Geomonas sp. RF6: one gene and its partner. Each later gene encodes a partner of the first gene's protein in a complex. Links are inferred from orthologs where the notes say so. Each region holds a gene or a part of one and is shown in the gene's direction. Other genes may lie near its edges. The genes, in order: LPW11_RS00145 and trxA.

The links.
Region 2: the proteins of LPW11_RS00145 (region 1) and trxA are in contact, whole or in part, in an NMR structure (PDB 2IPA), measured with the Bacillus subtilis proteins. The link is inferred for Geomonas sp. RF6 from one-to-one orthologs.

The regions. Positions count from the first base shown.
Region 1 is NZ_CP087999.1:36,521-39,765, forward strand. Bases 282-3,211 are described here. They hold LPW11_RS00145 (arsenate reductase ArsC), read left to right. Parts: upstream 282-1,491; coding sequence 1,492-1,932; downstream 1,933-3,211. Other genes in these bases: hgcB (mercury methylation ferredoxin HgcB), read left to right, coding at 1,183-1,470; LPW11_RS00150 (heterodisulfide reductase-related iron-sulfur binding cluster), read left to right, coding at 2,245-3,211. Also shown: arsB (ACR3 family arsenite efflux transporter), read left to right, coding at 1-23; more of LPW11_RS00150, read left to right, coding at 3,212-3,245. UniProt on the Bacillus subtilis protein: Catalyzes the reduction of arsenate [As(V)] to arsenite [As(III)]. In vitro, can dephosphorylate para-nitrophenyl phosphate (pNPP).
Region 2 is NZ_CP087999.1:1,322,261-1,325,521, reverse strand. What follows is about bases 141-3,086. They hold trxA (thioredoxin), read left to right. Parts: upstream 141-1,421; coding sequence 1,422-1,751; downstream 1,752-3,086. Other genes in these bases: LPW11_RS05655 (M23 family metallopeptidase), read right to left, coding at 2,312-2,914; LPW11_RS05660 (TlpA family protein disulfide reductase), read left to right, coding at 1,756-2,277; LPW11_RS05670 (precorrin-2 dehydrogenase/sirohydrochlorin ferrochelatase family protein), read right to left, coding at 399-1,073; ccsB (c-type cytochrome biogenesis protein CcsB), read right to left, coding at 141-402. In the rest of the region: more of ccsB, read right to left, coding at 1-140; lipA (lipoyl synthase), read right to left, coding at 3,109-3,261. UniProt on the Bacillus subtilis protein: Participates in various redox reactions through the reversible oxidation of its active center dithiol to a disulfide and catalyzes dithiol-disulfide exchange reactions.

The DNA.
Region 1 (3,245 bases):
ACTCTGTGCCTGTAGGGAGATGATCAATGGGATGCTGTGACGGTGGTAAAGACGACGGCAAAAAAACCGCACTCTGCGATGCGCCTCCTAAGGAAGTAACAGAAGCGGCTCCCTGTTGAGGCCCCAAAACCTCCGCCGGTGGCGGAGTCATCGATGAAAAGGTTCCGGGATTCATCTGCTGGATGGAGACAGCTGCCGGGCGTGTACCGCGCATCTCTTCAACGCTTGCCTTTACGGATCGGGTTGGTTCGTGGAAAGCGCGCTGGGGCATCAACAGGATGAACTTCATCGTTCCCCCCGGTCTCTACGCCGTGGGCACCCCGACAGCTGAAGCCCCGGTGGTCGTTACCGCCAACTACAAGATGAGCTACGACCTGGTGCGGCAGGCTCTGAGCGGACGCGACATCTGGTTGCTCGTATTGGAGACCTTTGGCGTCAACGTGTGGTGTGCGGCCGGCAAGGGCACCTTCGGTACCGAGGAGCTCCTTTACCGGATGCGGGAGACCCGTCTTCCAGAGGTGGTATCTCACCGGCGGCTATTGCTCCCGATCCTCGGGGCTCCAGGCGTTGCAGGACACGAAGTGACGAAAAAGTCGGGTTTCACAGTGACCTACGCCGCCATCAGGGCGGAGGACCTGCCGGCTTTCCTCGACAGGGGAATGGTGACCACCGATGAAATGCGGCACCTCACCTTTACCCTGTACGAGAGAATGGTGCTCGTTCCGGTGGAGTTGGTGCTGGTGATGAAGTCGCTGCTGGTGACGGGGATCGCCATATTCCTGTTATTCGCTGTCGCAAGTGGTCTCGGAGCCGGTCTGGCAGCGCTCATTGCCTATGCCGGCGCAGTTATTACAGGAACTGCCCTGACCCCTCTCCTGCTGCCGGCGCTGCCGACAAGGAGCTTTCTGGTGAAGGGAGCGGTCGCAGGAGTGCTGTGGAGCTGGCTCTTCTATGCCGTAGCAGGAGGATCGTCACTGGGTCCCGCTGCAACGGCCGCCCTCTTCCTCGGGGTACCTGCGGTGAGCGCTTTCTACGCCTTGAATTTTACCGGCTGCACCAACTATACGTCTCTCTCTGGGGTGAACCGGGAGATGCGCATGGGGATGCCGGTCATGGGATGTGCCATCGTCGCGAGTACCGTACTTCTGCTGGTAAGCAGGTTCGGTTAAGGAGGCAAAAGGGGTGAAAGGGTTCAGATATCTTGATGGCGTAGCGACGGTGCGGCTAGATCCCTCGGCCTGCGTAGGATGCACCAGGTGCGTCGAGGTGTGCCCGCACCAGGTCTTTGCCGTGAGTGACCGAAAGGCTCACATCGTCGACAAGGATGCCTGCATGGAATGCGGAGCGTGCGCAAAAAATTGTCCCACTGCGGCCATCGAGGTAGAGGCGGGAGTCGGCTGTGCCACTTGGGTGATTGACCGATGGTTCGGCGGGAAAAAGTTCGGCGGCACCGGCAGTTGCTGTGGGTAGTTTCGGTCGTATGGAGAAGAAATGAGCAGAGTCAACGTGTTGTTCGTCTGTATTCACAATAGTGCCCGCAGCCAGATGGCAGAAGCTTTCGTGAACCATCTTGCTGGTGATCGGTTTCTGGCTGACAGTGCCGGCCTCGAGCCCGGTGTGCTGAATCCGTGCGTGGTTGAGGTAATGGCGGAAGTGGGGATCGACATCTCCCAAAAGCGGACCAAGTCCGTCGATGAGGTGCAGAAATCGGGAGCTTCGTTTGACTATGTCATCACCGTTTGCGACGAGGCAAGTGCGGAGCGATGTCCCGTTTTCCCGGGGGGCACCAAAAGGCTCGCCTGGAGCTTTCCCGATCCCTCCGCCCTGCAGGGGAGCCATGAGGCAAAGCTTGAGGCGACGAGGGAGATTCGCGATGCCATAAAGGCCCGCGTTGAAAAGTTCGTGGCTGAAGGCCCCACTGGGAACGATTGATCAAGGGAAGTAATTGCTGCCACTACTCAAAAAAGGAGGGATCACCAATGGCTTTGGACCGGAAGACTGTGGAACTTGTAGCGATCGGAGCCTCCGTAGGCGCCGGATGCAGCGAATGACTGGACCACCACCTGAAAGCCGCCCGTGAGGCTGGCGCAAATGCAGAGGAGCTCAGTGGTGCCATCACCATGGCACAGAAGGTTCGTCAGGTACAGGTGCAGAAGGCGGAGAAATTCTCCAGAGAGGTCTGCAAAGTTCTTGCAGAGGTGACCGGGTATAACGGTTAATACAATGACATCCCAAGGAGCAGGTATGGACGACCGGAACTCTAAACAGAAGAAGAGCCCACAGGAGATCCTCCGCGGCATCATCGACCTGTGTGCCGACTGCGACACCTGCAGCACCCTCCTCGAAGAGGAATGCGTCTTCTTCCCCGAACTCTACAGGCTTTGGAACAATGAAAAGGAAACGGGAAGACCGATCTCCGATGAGGAACTGCGGCACCTCGTCGATCTGTGCACCTTCTGCGGGCTGTGCCCCTGCCCGCGGATTCCGGCCGACGTGATGGAGGCGAAGAGCGGCTATGTCGCCAAGGAAGGGCTGCCGACGTCGACGAAGCTCCTGATCGACGTGCCACGGATGGCGAAGGTGTGCGGGACGATTCCATGGCTCTACAATGCGCTGCGCAAAAACAAGACGGTGGCACCCCTCCTCCGGAAGATCACTGACATGCATCCTGACAGAGAACTTCCGGCTCTTCCCGATCAGAGCTTCTTCCAGTGGGCGGAGAAGAAGGGCCTTTCCAGCAGGAAGGAAGGGCACAAGAGCGTCACGTATTTTGCGGGGTGCACTGCAGGGTACCTCTTCCCGCAGGTCGGTCGCGCTGCCGTCGAGGTGCTGGAGCACAACGGAGTATCGGTGTACGTCCCGAAACAGGAGTGCTGCGGCATGCCGTACCTCCTGGAGGGGGATCTCCCGACCCTGCTCGACCGTGTCAAGGCGAACGTGGATCATCTGCTCCCCTGCGTCAACAAGGGCGACGAGTTGGTCGGCTCCTGCTCCACCTGCAACTTCTTCATGAAGAAAGTGATGAAAGAGCGGGCCTGCTATTCGGACGAATATCAGAAGTCGGTAGGTGCTTCGGAACAGATGATGATGATACCGGACGTAAAGGAGGGAAAGAAGATCTTCCGGAATGTGCACAAGGCCCAGTACCAGCGTGTGTTGAAGGATGACGGCTATTTTTCGTCGATCCCGCCACTGGACCGCGTTGCCATCTCTGAAGCCTTCAACGATCTGGGAGAGTACCTGGC
Region 2 (3,261 bases), 1.3 Mb from region 1 along the record:
GAAGGCGAGGGCGGTGTGGATCGAGAGCCAGCCGCTCTTGAGCGCCGGGTTGAGCGGCATGATGTCCGAAGGGTACCCTGCCGAAAGCGCCAGGAAAAGGAGCGCCAGAGGAGTTACGAAGGACCCGAGGATAAAGACGTGGTAGCGCCTCTCGCAGACGATGAAGACGCCGATGACGGCGAGGCTGAAGAAGGAGAGGGATTCGTGCAGGTTTGTTATCGGAAAGTGTCCCGCCTCGCGGAAGCGGTTCAGGGTGAAGATGAGATGGACGAGAAAGCCCGTCGATATGAGCCAGTGAGCGGCGCGCCCAAAGATGTCCCGCGGCTTGACCAGAAAGGCGAGGTATACGGCGGTGGCGGCTGAGTAGATGGCCAGGGCGGAATTGAAGAGCAACGCGTTCATGAAGGATCCTTTTTTACCGCTGCGGAGAGGACCTGTGCGAATTCGGGGCCCAGGAGTTTTAGGAGCGTCTGGAGTGCTTCGTCCCGGGAGCCGTTTTTGATCATGGCAGGGAGGTCGAGCGCGGCGAGCTCGGAAAAAATCGGCTCATTGTATTCGCTACCTGCCTTGGCAGTCAATATCTTTTCACGGACGCGTCCGAGAAGCTCCAGAGCCTCTGCGTACTCCGGTCCGAATTGCGTTTCCAGCGTCTCCACGATCTTGCGGGAGAGCGCGGGGCTCACTCCGCCGGTGGAGACGGTGATCTGCAAGTCGCCGCGGCAAAGGAGGGCGGGAGTGCCGAAATCGGAGTCCGCCGGGGCGTCCACCCGATCGACTAGGACCCCGATGCGGCGGGCCTCCGTCGCGACGGAGGCATTGGTCGCTTCATCGTCGGTGGCGGCAAAGGCGAGAAAGGCGCCGGCGAGATCCCCCTCGGAGTAACCCCTGGCGAGGTGGGTCGCGTTCCCGGCGGAGACGATGGCTTGGAGCTGGTTGCAAAGTTCAGGGGCGATGACGGTGACGGAGGCGCCGGCGGCGACGAGACGTCCGGCCTTGCGCGCGGCGACCCGACCCCCGCCGATGATGACGACTTTTTTGCCGTGGAGGTTCAGGTTGATCGGGTAACAGCGCAAGGAAGGGTCTCCTGGTGATATGAAGCCTGCAGTGGTATGTAATTCTGCTATGGCAGTGGCCGCAGCGCCAAATGTGAAGCCCCCCGGCGATGGCGGCCGAGCCGCCTGGAGGGATCGCAGGTGGAGGTGCCCCTGGCGGCCTCTGCGCTGCATACACTATTGCGGCGAAATGCAACTGTTACTCGCCACTTTTTCTCAGGGTGTCACTATGGCCCAACCTGCGAAGCCCTGTCAACAGCGGATGTGGAACTGTCACAGCGCCGCTGCCGGCTTTAATTACTCCTTGCTTTTTTTGGCCGCTCATCTATGATCATAGACGATTGTATATTTCCTTAAGGAGAGGGTTACATGGCCAGTGAACACGTGCATGCATTCACCGATGACAACTTTGAAAAAGAAGTTCTTCAGTCCGATATACCGGTGCTGGTAGATTTTTGGGCCACCTGGTGCGCCCCCTGCAAGGCTATCTCCCCCCTCATCGATTCCATCGCAGAGGAGTACCAGGGGCGCGTTAAGGTCGGGAAGGTAAACGTTGACGACAACCCCGCTACTCCGGGAAAATACGGCGTGCGCGGCATCCCCACCGTCATCCTCCTGAAGGACGGCAAGGTGCTCGATCAGGTCGTCGGTGCGATCCCCAAATCACAGCTGGAGGCGCTGATCAAGAAGGCCCTTTAACTCCATGAAAAGAGTTCTCGCCAGAATCAGTCGATACTCTCTCCCCTTAGCGGTTGCCGGCATGCTGATGAATGCAGTGCCGGCCGCCGCTATTTTGCAGAAAGGGGATGTCGCTCCTCCCATCAAGCTGACCACCACTGCAGGACAACCGATCTCCCTCGCGAACTACCGCGGCTATGTGCTCGTCATGGACTTCTTCGCCACGTGGTGCGTCCCGTGCAAGAATTCCATTCCGCATCTCAATACGCTCAATCGCAAGTACGGGAAGCAGGGGCTGCAGATCCTGGGAGTCAGTGTGGATGAGGGGGGGGAGAAAGAGGTGAAGTCCTTCTCCGCCGAGAAGAAGATCGGCTATCCGATCGCCATAGCCGGTGAAGATATGCAGACCGATTACGGCCTGCGCTCTGTGCCCACCATCTACATCATCAACAAAAGAGGGGTGGTCGCGGAGAAATTCCAGGGGTATTCCGAGCAGACCGGCAAAGCGATAGAGGACACAATCAGAAGGCTCATCGCCGAACAGTGACGTAATAGAATAGAAGAATCGACAGGGAGTAGAGCTACTCGTTCAGGTCATCCGGCAGGTAGAATTCGCTCCCTCCACCCATCCCCCCCCCGTTGAGATGCGGTCCCGCATTCCCTTTCACCTGACCTTCCACCCAGCCACCGATCTTATTCTCCACAAGCTGTTTCAGGTCCTTCTCCATCTTGGCGCGCTGCACCTTCTGGTAATTGGGGAGCATCCGCATCTCGTAGTGGACGTGGGGGCCGGTCGACCTGCCACTGGTGCCGGAGAGGGCGATGACGCTGTCGCTGGTGACCTTCTCCCCTGCACGCACCTTCACGGCGGAGTTGTGGCCATAGATGGTGAGGTAGCCGTTGCCGTGGTCGATGGCGACCATCTCGCCGTACCCCTTGTAGGTGCCGGCGAAATAGACGGTTCCCGATTCGACGGGGTGCACGGGAGTCCCCATCGGGACGGCGATGTCGTAGCCGTTGTGGTACATCATCCTCCCGGTGCCGAAGGGGTCGAGGCGCCACCCGGTCCCGGACGTGACCGTGCCGCCATCGACGGGGGAAGTCCTGCGGGCTTCGGCTGGAGCGGGGCAGACGGAAAGTGCGGTGAAAAGGATCGCGCCAAGGGCGAGAGTGCGGTGAAGCATTCCGATCTCCTGGTGCGGCATGGCCGCCGCGGGTACTAGGTTGTGCATCATACCCTTGTGAGCCGGAAGAAACAACCGTGTCGGTGAAAAGCATTCTGGGGGCGAGCCGCGGGGGCGGATGTGGCATCTGAATGTAGGCCGGGATAAGCCGGAGGCGTTCCCGGCGGCTGTGGACTCTGCCGGAAACGCTGCGCTTATTCCGGCCTACATCGATTCCGTCCTATCCTTTTCGATTCATAGTCCTGCGCATGGTACGAGCTGCGCACGTAGGGGGCGCTTTCCACGTGGAGGAACCCCAGGGAGAGGGCCTTCTCCCGGTAGCGCTCGAAAAGCTCCGGCTCGAGGTA